Regions from separate parts of the Alteromonas sp. 5NS40-0096 genome, predicted to be linked through region 2. Evidence: predicted binding sites of a transcription regulator. Region 2 holds the regulator's gene; each other region holds the start of a gene.
What was found. Region 2 encodes FNR, which switches genes on or off when oxygen is low (the NO sensors DNR and NnrR bind a similar motif). Its sites were predicted from a motif close to TTGATCTAGATCAA; they were not measured.
Positions count from the first base shown of each region.

Region 1: a site for FNR is predicted at 2,412-2,425, ahead of ccmA (cytochrome c biogenesis heme-transporting ATPase CcmA). Genes of this name have one in related genera too.
Region 3: a site for FNR is predicted at 1,567-1,580, ahead of clpB (ATP-dependent chaperone ClpB). Genes of this name have one in related genera too.

Region 1 covers NZ_BAAJLQ010000002.1:599,104-603,390, forward strand. Annotated here, with positions in the region: gene fliK (flagellar hook-length control protein FliK) at 1-2,228, opposite strand, end outside; gene ccmA (cytochrome c biogenesis heme-transporting ATPase CcmA) at 2,465-3,100, shown strand; gene ccmB (heme exporter protein CcmB) at 3,100-3,765, shown strand; gene AC27G9_RS08565 (heme ABC transporter permease) at 3,765-4,287, shown strand, end outside.
Region 2 covers NZ_BAAJLQ010000001.1:719,079-723,365, reverse strand. Annotated here, with positions in the region: gene ttcA (tRNA 2-thiocytidine(32) synthetase TtcA) at 1-624, opposite strand, end outside; gene uspE (universal stress protein UspE) at 730-1,653, opposite strand; gene fnr (fumarate/nitrate reduction transcriptional regulator Fnr) at 1,773-2,510, opposite strand; gene AC27G9_RS03250 (sulfite exporter TauE/SafE family protein) at 2,531-3,205, opposite strand; gene ccoS (cbb3-type cytochrome oxidase assembly protein CcoS) at 3,198-3,401, opposite strand; gene AC27G9_RS03240 (heavy metal translocating P-type ATPase) at 3,412-4,287, opposite strand, start outside.
Region 3 covers NZ_BAAJLQ010000008.1:134,529-138,815, reverse strand. Annotated here, with positions in the region: gene clpB (ATP-dependent chaperone ClpB) at 1-1,464, opposite strand, end outside; gene pgeF (peptidoglycan editing factor PgeF) at 1,620-2,342, opposite strand; gene rluD (23S rRNA pseudouridine(1911/1915/1917) synthase RluD) at 2,342-3,328, opposite strand; gene AC27G9_RS19480 (outer membrane protein assembly factor BamD) at 3,488-4,249, shown strand.

The DNA of each region.
Region 1 (4,287 bases), on a different contig from region 2:
GCGAGCCGACGTTTCAAAAAGGGTAATGTGTCGTACACTTTGCTCATCAAAGCGTCAGAAGAAGTGTATATATCGATGTCGATATCCTCAGCGCGTACCGCGGTTTTCACTAACATTTCGCCCAAATCGCCTACGTCTAATTTCATGGTGAGGTTCCATTGTCTCCCGTGCGCCGGTTTGTTATCACGATCACCTGATTTCTCTTCTTCTCTTTGAATCAGCAGTTCAGGCGCTTTGTTGTCGTGTTGACTGATTGGCAATACCAAATGGAGATTTTCTTGGCCGATACTTCGGGATTCGGTATGTTGCAATTTACTGTTTTGAATATTGGATAACAGCGTTTTGGTGGATTTCTCAAGTTGGTACTTACTCTCTATGTTGGACCAGTCATTTAGCGTCTTTGCCTGAATGGTTTGGCCGTTAATTGACTTTGGCAGCACGCGACTTAGTGTCGAGACTGTATCAGCGAGTTGTCCTTGTTGACGTATCGCTCGAGTAGCCAAAGAAAGCTGTAGTACAGTCACAAGGCCATTAATGAAATTGGATGGCGTTGAGTTTGTGATCGCCCCAATGGTTGTTAACGGTGGAGAAGTAATAAGCGCTCGTATCAATGCAGTGTTGGCGGCGGCCGTTTGCGTGTCTTTAGGCACGCTTGACGTTCCTTCATTATCGCTATTGACTGTTGTGTCTGGCAAAGATTCAGTTATATCTGATTGTGGCTTGATAGCTTCAATTATACTGCGAGCTAATTGCTGTGTGCTCTTCTCTGGTAGCTGTTTCGCTTCACCTAAGCCGGCCAAGATGGTTTGCAGCGCTTGGGTAGTTGAACCTGACTGAACCAACATTTGTTTGGCGTATTGGCGAACTTGTAACAACAAGGTTTCAGGTAGTTTATCTGGGTTACTATTTTCACTGACAACGGATGCTGTTGCCTCACCAGTAACGGTGTTTGTGGGGGAGGCAAGGTTGTTAGGTGCTGTTGCGCGTGAGGATTGATCAGGCGTCTTCACTACTGCCTGAGTACTCGTGGCGACAACAGTGCTTGCTCCAAGGTTAGCTGCTGGATTCGATTTTTGTGTGCTTGTATCCAATGCAACGTTTTGTGTGCGGGCAATGGTAGTTTCAATCACATCCGCTAGCGCGAGTTTCAGCGGCGGCGCTAGGGACGGCAAAGATGTCAATAATGGTGTAGCGCTTGGACGCGGATTGACACCAATCACATTGACACTGGTTTGTTGTACTTGTGCCTTGTTGCCTTGCAATGTGAGTTGCGTGGGAAAGACTTTTTCTGACGTAACTTGTGGTGCGGTTGGAACTGATTGTAACGGCGCGGCCACTTTTTTTGGCAACTGGTCAATTGACACTCCCTTAGCCAACACAGCCTCGACAATTTTCTGCGTAATCGGCACACTATTGTTCGCCAAATTAACCCCTTGAGGGAGAGCGGTTTTCGCTTTTTGTATTGGTGCTTGCAGCGGATTTTGCTCATTTCCATCGGGTACGCTTTGCGAAGTCGCCGTTGCGTTACTATCAGCCGTTGGCGTAGCCACTGGTGTTAGCGTGACTTTGGGGGCATTCGATGCCGGTGCTTGGATAGTCACGATATAATTCAGTGGTAATTGGCGGCTAGCGGCCTGAGCGGGTTGAAGGCGACTTTGGGTAATCGCTGTCACCGTATCCTGCGGCAGTGTTACTTCAGTGGTGATTGGGGCAGGTATGGCTGCTCGCCCGCTGTTATCCGGAACTATGGTCAAGGTCGCTGTGATATTTGTGTTGGCGGGAGCAGTTGGCAAACGCAGCTGTATCTGGGTATGGTTACTGATATTGCTGATAATACTCGGGCTCAGCTGTTGGACTAGGTTGTTTGCGGCACTTGGAGGCAAACTAAAAGACTGTTGGCTAGTTGCCAATTGTACTAGCAAAGCCGCTGATCCCTGAGTGGTTTGAGTTTGCACCAAGCGCAAATCGGCATTGGCTTGGGGTGGTTGGTTTTGGGTGGTAGCCAAGTTGATTGTTTGGATTGACCCTGGCGTTGAGGGCTGCCCTTGGCGAGTCGTTGCGCTAATGATTTGTTCAGGTAGCCGCAAGACCACCACTTTTGCTAACAGGCCGATATTAGACAAGAGTGCGCTGGTAATTTGGTTAGCGCTGATACTCGCACTCGCTACACTTCCTGAGTGTTGGGATTGGGCAATATCATCGGGCACTGTCGTCGGTGGCAGGTTCACAACATTCTCGGGTTTATCGGATACATCACCCTTATATTATCGACAAAAAACACCAAAAACTGAATTGTACTTTTGATCTGAGTCGTATAGATGCGTGGGATTAGGTGCGAATGCATTTGGTTATGATAGAATACGCCCAAGTTTATGAAGACGTTACCTAATTTTGTATTCACCTCAACGAGGTTGAGCCAAAGCAAGTGTTTGGCGGTAAAACGGGTATACACCAATATTAAGGAATGGAATTGTCAGGTCTCGTAGGCCTCGAACTCACGTGTACCAAGCGTGATCGGGTATTGTTCGACAATTTACAATTTTCAATTAATCACAATGAGCTGGTTTATCTTCGCGGCCCTAATGGTGCGGGGAAAACGAGTTTGTTGCGTATTTTGACTGGGCTGTCTAAGCCAGATTCGGGCGCTGTGATGTATAAGGGCGTCGATATTGCCCATGATCCAGTCTCTTACCAAGAATCTTTGATTTATATTGGTCACAAGGCTGGCTTGAGTGGCGCATTTTCTGCACTCGAAAACCTCCATTTTTGGTGTGCTCAGCACGGTGTAAAAACCGACAATCAACACATTTTTGCTATCCTCGACAGTTTGGGGCTCGTTGGGCTTGAAGACGTACCCGTGCGTTTTCTGTCCGCAGGACAACAGCGTCGAGTTGCCCTTGCAAGACTGTGGCTTAAGCCTGCTTCCATATGGATATTGGACGAGCCATTTACGGCACTAGATGTTGACGGCGTTGCCTTATTGGAAACGGCCTTTGCTCAACACGTCAGCAAGGGTGGAGCCGTATTAACAACTTCTCATCAGCCATTATCAGCATTAGCAGGTGACATCAGAGAGTTTGACTTGGAGTACCGGGCGTAATGCGATTGATTCACGGTGTATTCAAACGCGACTTAGCGATTGCGTTTCGTCAGTTGGGTGAATTAGCCCAGCCTATGATGTTTTTGTTAATTGTTATCACGTTGTTCCCCTTGGGGGTTGGTCCCGGTCCTGAGACCCTTCAGCGCATTGGCCCTGGGGTAATTTGGATTGCTGCGATATTGTCCTCATTAATGGGCATGGAACGGTTGTTTCGCGATGATTTCGCCGATGGTTCGTTAGAACAGTTGGTGTTGAGTGGTATGCCGCTTTGGGCTGTAGTATCGATGAAAGTGTTGTGCCATTGGTTGGTCAGTTTCGTCCCATTGTTACTGCTATCGCCACTATTGGCCATGTTTTTGAATCTTACCGTCGACATGTACTGGGCATTAGTACTGACATTGTTGTTGGGTACCCCGTTGCTGTCGTTAATAGGAGCGATAGCCGTTGGGTTAACGGTAGGGTTACAAAAAGGCGGCTTGTTACTGGCCTTACTACTGTTACCTGTATTCATACCTTTGCTGATTTTTGCCACTTCTGCGGTAGATTCAGCAGCCTTACAATTACCTTATAGCGCGCAACTTGCTATTATGGGCGCTATGTTACTGCTGGCAATGGCGCTGGCACCGTTTGCTATAGCATATGCGATTAGAGTGAGTCAGAATTAATGTGGAAATGGCTTCATCCGTACGCGAAAACTGAACGTGCTTATCAGTTGTGTACGACATTACAACCTTACTTTTGGGTAGGGGCTATCATCTGTTTAGTTGTTGGTACGATTTGGGGCCTATTGTTTGCGCCTCAAGATTACCAACAAGGTGATTCGTTTCGAATTATTTATATCCATGTTCCTAGTGCCATTTTGTCGATGAGCACCTATGTCGCGATGGCAATCGCTGCGCTTGTGGGCATCGTTTGGCAGTGGAAAACGGCTTACATGAGCATGATTGCCATGGCGCCAATCGGTGCGGTCATGACCTTTATTGCTCTGTTTACCGGTGCTGCGTGGGGCAAACCCATGTGGGGTGCATGGTGGGTGTGGGATGCGAGATTGACATCTGAACTCATACTCTTGTTTTTGTATTTGGGTGTCATTGCACTTTACGGTGCCTTCGAAGATAAACAGCAAGCTGGTAAAGCCGCCGGTGTGATGGCATTGGTTGGCGTCATCAATATTCCCATTATTCACT
Region 2 (4,287 bases):
AACAATATCCTTTTCGCTGCAGTAAGCCAAAGGGCGGATTACGATATGTTTACCATCATCACTGACTAATTTAGGCGGCATTGATTTCAGTTTGCCACCGTGAAACATATTCAAAAACAGGGTTTCTAACATATCGTCCCTGTGATGTCCCAGCGCAATTTTGGTTGCGCCTAATTCGGTAGCCGTTCGGTACAAAATGCCTCGGCGCAATCGAGAACACAAAGAACAGGTAGTCTTACCTTCCGGGATCTTGTCTTTGACAATAGAGTAGGTATCTTCTTCTACGATCTTGTATTCAACACCGACACTCTCGAGGTATTGGGGCAGAATATGTTCTGGGAAGCCCGGTTGCTTCTGGTCTAAGTTGACCGCGACGATATCAAAGTCGATAGGAGCTATCTTACGCAAGAACATGAGGATATCGAGCATGGTGTAGCTGTCTTTTCCTCCGGAAAGACAAACCATGATTCTATCGTTTGCTTCAATCATGCCAAAGTCTTCAATCGCTTTACCGACATTTCGTCGTAGGCGTTTTTGTAATTTATTGAAGTTGTACTTGGCTTTTTGTTGTGAACTGGTTGAGCCGGATTCTGTCAACTTGGCTTCTACTGCGTTCTGATTCATGCGCGAAACGTGCTCTATTACTCGAAAAGCGGGCATTATACAAAATGCCCGCACCTGCGCATAGCCTTAGTTCTAAACAGAGTCAGCGCGTTTATCCATTGGATATTAGCGTATTGGGGATTGGAAACCGTCGGGTTTGATCGCAAGCACGTCACACTGCAAACTATCGATTACATGCTCAGCGGTGTTGCCAATTAACGCCGCTGATAGACCAACGCGACCCACGGTGCCTATGATGACGAGTTCCGCATCAACGGCGTCTGCAATTTGTGGTATCACGCTTTCCGGCAAGCCTTCTTTTACGTGACATCGTTCAAGCGGAATATCGTATCGATTAGAGTGACGTTCTATCTCTTGTAGATGATGATTTCGCACAGAATCATTGTAAGTCGTTGGGTCAAACTCTGGGACCTCTATCGCGATGTTGAGCGGTGTACTGGGGTAGCAGTTAACCAAGTTAACCTTGCCAATCAGCAAGTCTGCATAGTCTTTCGCAATCACGGTGAGTTTGTCGTTGAGCTGCGCATGCTCTCTGTCTTCGGTGCCGACGTTGACGGCTGCAATAATGTTACCATCCTCAGGCCAATCGTGGTCTTTTACTAACAACACCGGAGAAGGACATTTGCGTAACAAATGCCAATCCGTAGGCGTAAAAATGACTGAAGTCAGATCATCGTGAGGTTTTGTGGCCTTTACAACGATGTCACAGCTGTGTGCCATGGCAAAGCGTATAATGGATTCATAGGCGCGATTGTGCCATTCAACAACCACCTTTATTGCTGCGTTACTTTTGTAGTGTTTTAACTCATCCTCCAACCAAGCTTGACGATCTTTGATTACGGCTTCTCGCATGGCTTCTCGTTCATCTGATGAGAGCATGGTTGTCATTTCGTACGAGAAATCGTAGATCACCATGTATGCCGTAATGCTGGCTTCCGTCTTTTCGGCAAGTTCGATCGCCCGGGATAGGGCAGGTTGATTGTCTCTATCAGGCTCAATGATAGCGAGTAAGTGATTGTAGTTAATCATATGCGACCTTCCCTAATGCAATAGTCATTAAACACAACGAACCAACGTTAGTGTTGCCTCTTTACATAAGTGTAGGTCGAATATAGAAAAATGTGATTTGTTTTGGATCAAAAAGAGGCTTAAATCACCTCTTTTGTTTGCACGCCCATATTGTTGAGTTTGTCTTCCATCGCGTCGAAATCCGTGATGGTAATAAGCTTACCGTCAACCTGAATAATGCCTTCTTTTTGAAAACGCGTAAGTAAACGGGAAATCGTTTCGACCGTAAGACCCAAGTAGTTTCCAATCTCGTTTCGGGTCATTGATAAATTAAATTCTCGAGATGAGAAGCCCCGTTCTTCAAAACGTTGCGACAATTGCGCGATAAAATAGATCAAGCGTTCTTCTGCGGTACGCTTGTTTAACAACATCATCATTTCATTGTCTTGCTTTATCTCTGCACTCATAAAACTCATGATTTGGTGGCGCAGCTTAGGTAGTTGTACCGACATTTTGTCTAATGTGTCGTAGGGCAATTCGCAGACCATGGCGGTTTCTAGGGCTTGGGTGTAGCTTTCATGGGTATTGTTGCGCAGCGCATCAAAGCCAATAATGTCACCAGGAAAATGAAACCCTATGATTTGCTCTTCGCCATCTTTGGCACTGACGAACGATTTGAACGAACCGCTTCTCACCGCGTACAAGGCTGTGAAGCTGTCACCAGAACGAATTAACTTATCATTTTTATGCAGTGGCTTTTTTCGTTCAACAATGTCGTCCAATGACTCAATTTCTGTTTTATTGAGCGCAACTGGTAAACACAGGTGACTGAAACTACAGTTTTGACAATGTATTGAAAAATCGCTGGTCTTGCTCATAGTCGTTCCGGGTCCTTTGCCTAAGCGTTATAGATACTATTGTAACCATTATAAATCAAGAAAACTGCATATATTGCGACTAAAGTGGCAATGCATTGTTTAACAACGGGGTGCCGAAAACCTTTGACCAACCATTGTGCGGATAAACTGGCTGCAAAGAGTGTTGGCAGCGTGCCCAAGCCGAACGCTAGCATGATGGCAGCGCCGTTTAGGGCATCGCCAGACGCCATTGACCATGTCAGTGTAGAGTAAACCAGCCCACACGGTAGCCAACCCCAGATCATGCCGTAACCCAACGCTTTACCATAGGAATCAACTGGCAAAAACCGTTTAGACAAAGGCTGGATTCGCTTCCAGACCCGAGAACCGAGCGCTTCGATTGCGGTTAATATTCGCCACCAGTTACCCAAGTAACAAGCGAGTAGCAAGAGTATAATGCCGCTTACAATAGATAGATAAACTAATCCATTACGCAGTGACAGCGATACAACGCCTCCCAAAAAGCCGGTGATGCCTCCAGCAACCGTGTAACTTAATATTCTACCGAGGTTGTATAACGCGATATAAGCGTTCTTAGGGTGATGAGACGGAATCGTTGCGCCAAACGCCGTAGCAATACCACCACACATACCAACGCAATGTACGCCGCCTGCTACACCAATAAGAAACGCAGAGAATACGTTAAAGTCAGTCATTCTTGGTTTGAGAGTCCGGCTGCTGTACGTCGGGCTGTCGTCTTTGTTCTTTTGGTAGGTCGTCGTCGAACAAAATGCTATATCCCTGACGCTCTAAGTCTTCAAATTGGTTTGATTTAACAGCCCAAAAAAAGACGCCAATCGCAATTGCCACGATAATGACAGCCAGAGGGATCAATACGTAAATAATACTCACTATGCTAGCCCTATTTTAACAAACGGGTCGAGTTTGAAACGACAATAATACTACTCAATGACATGCCAATCACTGCGAGCCATGGTGTCAGCATGCCAGATACAGCGAAAGGTAATATCAGTACATTATACCCAACTGCCCATGCAATGTTCTGCTTGATTTTTAGCTTAGTGGCGCGAGCAGTTTCTAGAAGTTCGGGGACGTTATCTAGTTCATTAGACAGCAAGATAACATCTGCAGCATTCTTCGCTACGTCAGTAGCGTTGCCGACGGCAACCGAGACATCAGCACTCGCGAGAACAGGCGCATCATTGATACCATCGCCTAACATCATTACATTGTGCCCTTTGGCCTGTAGCGCTTTTACCGTTTTGTACTTGTCCTCGGGGGTTTGCTCGGCGAACAAGGTGTCGATATTGAGTGTATTGGCGACTGATGAAACGTGTTGTTGAGTATCACCGCTTATCAAGCATAGTGTGTAAGCGTCTAGGCTTTTCAACACCTCTGCAATACCGTCTTTGATATTGTCTGTGACTTCAAAAACGGCAAGGCATTGGTTTTGTTCATTACACAGATAGACATTTCCCCAGTGCTGTTCGGTTTTCGCGCCTGCAAAATGCTTTGACCCCAATCGGTATTTCTCTTGGCCGATACTACCCTCAACGCCTTTTCCTGGCACAACCTTGAAGTCTAAAAGCTGAGGTAAAGCATTTTGTGAGGTAAATGCGCTGGCAATGGGGTGTTCTGAGCGCGCTTCTAAAGTACAAACAATGTCGTAAAGCAAAGCGCTGTCAGTACCGTCGGCATACCAGGCTTTTGTCACTGAGAACTTTCCTTGCGTTAACGTTCCCGTTTTATCGAGTGCAATAGTATCTATCGCAGTGAG
Region 3 (4,287 bases), on a different contig from region 2:
AATTTCCAAATCCAAACGGGCTTGTTCTAATTCCGACTTAATGGTTTGCGTCCCTTGCATGGCGTCTTTTTCTTCCTTCCACACCGATTCAAGTTGAGCAAACTTAAGTTCTGCTTTTTCTCGCTCTAGCTCAATGGTCTCTAGGCGTTTATGGCTCGCATCATCGGTTTCTTTAGCAAGGGCTTGTTCTTCGAGCTTGAGCTGGATGATACGCCGTTCTAGCTTGTCCATTTCTTCGGGTTTCGAATCAATTTGCAAACGAATACTAGAAGCCGCTTCATCGATGAGATCGATAGCTTTATCGGGTAACTGCCGGTCACTAATGTAACGCTGAGAGAGACTCGCCGCAGCGACAATCGCAGGATCGGTAATATCGACTGAATGATGGAGCTCGTATCGCTCTTTTAAGCCACGTAAAATCGCGATGGTATCTTCAACAGAAGGCTCATCGACAAGGACCTTTTGGAATCGTCTTTCCAGTGCTGCGTCTTTCTCAATAAATTGGCGATATTCATCTAGGGTCGTGGCGCCGACACAGTGCAATTCCCCGCGTGCTAAGGCCGGCTTCAACATATTGCCAGCGTCCATTGCCCCTTCACCTTTACCTGCTCCCACCATAGTATGGAGTTCGTCAATAAAGAGGATGACTCGCCCCTCCTCTTTAGCCAATTCATTGAGCACAGCCTTCAATCGTTCTTCGAATTCTCCACGATATTTGGCGCCAGCAACCAAAGCTCCCATATCGAGTGATAACACTCGTTTATTTTTGAGTCCCTCTGGCACTTCGCCATTGATAATTCGCTGAGCCAATCCTTCAGCGATGGCGGTTTTACCAACACCCGGTTCGCCAATCAGTACAGGGTTATTTTTCGTTCGGCGTTGCAGTACTTGTACCGTGCGACGAATTTCATCGTCACGGCCAATAACGGGATCTAAACGGCCTTGCTCTGCTCGCTCAGTAAGGTCAGTAGTAAATTTTTCCAGGGCTTGTCGCACATCTTCGGCATTCGGGTCTGTGACTTTCTGGCCGCCTCTCATTTGATCAATGGCTTGATTAACACTCGCCTCTGTAATATTGAGCGATTTAAATATCTCCCCCAAACGGCCTTTATCTTGAAGCGCCGCCAGTACAAACATTTCTGACGTGATGTAATCATCTTTCCGTTGTTGTGCAATCTTGTCACATAAATTGAGCAGCACACCAGACTCTTTACTCAATTGCACATCGCCACCGATACCGGAGACCTTGGGTAGGCGCTCAATCGCTTCTGCTAAAGCGGACCTCAAGCCATTGACGTTGATGTTAGCTTGATCCAGTAAAGGCCTAACGGACCCGCCCTGTTGATTTAACATTGCGGTCATCAAATGAACAGGCTCGATGTACTGGTGATCACGCCCTAACGCTAATGATTGGGCATCTGAGATTGCCATCTGAAATTTACTGGTAAATCGGTCTAAACGCATAACGATTTATCTCCATTAAGATGCAGCGAATAATGAGTTGATTAATTTATGGGTGCGTTTTCGTCATGATTCAAGTTTACTGATAAAAATAACCATTTGGATTTGATCTAGAGCAAAAGCGACACTTTGTGTGCGAAGTAGTTAGAGACTAAGCGCTATTCGAGTCCAATTACAGACACCATGCGCCCTGTCGCCTTTTTGTTTTGGTGCGTCGCATAACGGTGAGAAAAAAATGTAGCAGGCGCAGAGTAAGTGCACATATCTGACATGATAACCTCTCCTACTCCAACGTCGTGTAGCTGAAGCTTTGCAATATGAGGTATGTTCAGTCGTGCTTTTTTTGTCACTCTGTCGATTTGAGTAGCGGCGTCTGAGTATACTGAAAATTTTTCGGCAAGGGCGAGGTCGACTTCATAGCATTTACCGGAGATGGCCGGACCGACCCAAGCGCATAGGTCAGAAGCTGAACTCAGCATGCTGTCGATTGTCTTAGCAATAATGCCTGAGGCTAAACCTTTCCAACCGGCGTGAATAGCTGCCACCTCTTTTTGCGACCGACTAAAAACGAGAACGGGTACACAATCGGCTGTCATGACTGCACACTGAAAACGTGAAGTACGACAGACCGACGCATCGCCGTCCCTAGCACTCGATGCATCTAAATCAATTACGGTATCGCTGTGGGTTTGATTCAGCCAGGCTATTTTTTTAAAGTTAGGCAAGGATTGGCGGTTCTTAGCGACCACATGAGCGATATCGCCAACGTGCATTCCCACATTGAGGCCTTGATAATCGCCGGTGCTCAAGCCACCTTCCCTAGTAGTACAGTACGCCACAACATAAGGCGGCGCCTGCCAGCCGGGTGTCAATAGCACCATCAATATTCTTCAGGTTGCTCGTGCAAGTCCGAATCCTCTCGGACAGTATCAATTAGCGCTACCATATCGTCTGGTAACGGTGCTTTGAACGTTAACCATTCTTCGGATTCAGGATGGAAAAAGGATAATTGTGCAGCATGTAAAGCTTGCCTTCTAAACCCTTTTAATACCGTCACACAGGCTTCGGTCGCACCTTTAGGTAAGCGATTGCGACCCGCATAAACTGGGTCACCTACCAATGGGTGTTTGATGTGCGCCATGTGCACGCGAATTTGGTGTGTACGCCCGGTTTCCAATTTTAAACGCAAGTGCGTATGTGCGCGGAACTTTTCGATTACACGATAGTGAGTCACCGCTGGCTTACCCATTTCTCTGACTGCCATATGAGTACGTTTAGTCGCATGTCGACCAATGGGTTCATCAACGATTCCGCCCGCTACCATAGTCCCGGTGACAAGCGCTTCATATTCGCGGCTCATAGTGCGCTGTTGCAATTGGTCAACGAGGTGCGTTTGTGCGGGCAAGGTCTTAGCGACAACCATCAAGCCTGTAGTATCTTTATCCAGTCTGTGAACAATGCCAGCCCTAGGTACTTTATCAATATCTGGTACATGGGATAGCAGCGCATTTAACACTGTACCGTCATGGTTACCTGCCCCGGGGTGCACGACCAAATCGGCAGGTTTATTAATCACCAGTACATGTTCATCTTCGTAAACAATGTCTAAATCGATATCTTGCGGCTGACTAGAGATTTGTACTTCAATAGTCGCGGCGACAATAATGTCTTCATCCCCTACCATTTTTTGACGAGCGATGTCACAAACCTCGCCATTTACGGTAACACAACCGTCTAAAATCCACTCTTTTAACTTAGAACGTGAATATTCAGGGAACAAATCCGCTAAAACCTGATCTAAACGCTTACCGAAATGAGAAGAATCGGTAACGGCTTCCAAATTCACGCTGTTTTCACTTTGGCTCATAGTTACTTCAAAAGGCTAAAAGGGTTAGTATAACAAGGATTGGCTTGTTAAACGTTACTAATAAGACATTTCTGTGGTCTTATTGTTGTTGAGTACGTTAGAATGTCGAAAACGTCGCCGTGTGGTGACGCTCGCAAGATCAGGATAAAAAAAACGATTATGAAATTTTCTAGATTAATGATGCCTGCTGTCTTTGGTGTCATCGTAGGGATCACGGGCTGTAGCTCATCGGAGAATGTAGAGGAACAACTCGCACAAACAGGTTCAGAGCAGTTGTATTCAAGTGCTCAAGAGGCGATGAGAAACGGTAACTTTACCGGTGCATCGGATATTTTAAGTAGTTTGGATTCGCGCTACCCGTTTGGCCCATTGTCTCACCAAGTTCAGCTAGATCTCATCTACAGCTATTATAAATCCGGTAGAACTGATCAAACACTGGCAACAATCGATAGATTTATCCGCCTCAATCCAAATCATTCCGATGTCGATTACGCCTATTTCATGCGCGGCTTAACAAACATGGAATCAGATAGCAATTTGTTTCAAAATTTGCTGAATATCGACAGAACGGATAGAGATCCCAGTAAATCGCGACAAGCGTTTAACGACTTCAGAGAGCTCGTAGAAAACTACCCGAATAGTAAGTATGCCGCTGACGCAAGAAAGCGTATGGTGTACATAAAGGATAGGCTGGCTAGCTATGAAATCGCTATCGCTCGTTTTTATATGCGAAGAGAAGCTTATGTGGCAGCGGCCAACCGAGGAAGATATGTCATTGAACACTACCCAGACTCGGATAAAGTGCAACAAGCCTTAGAGATTATGGTGACGTGCTACGATATATTACAGCTCGAAGACCTCAAGAACAATGCGATGAAAACGCTAAAACTCAATTATCCTGACAGTGATTTCATCAGTTAATCATTGAGCGATCCATACACAAAAGCCGCGATTATCGC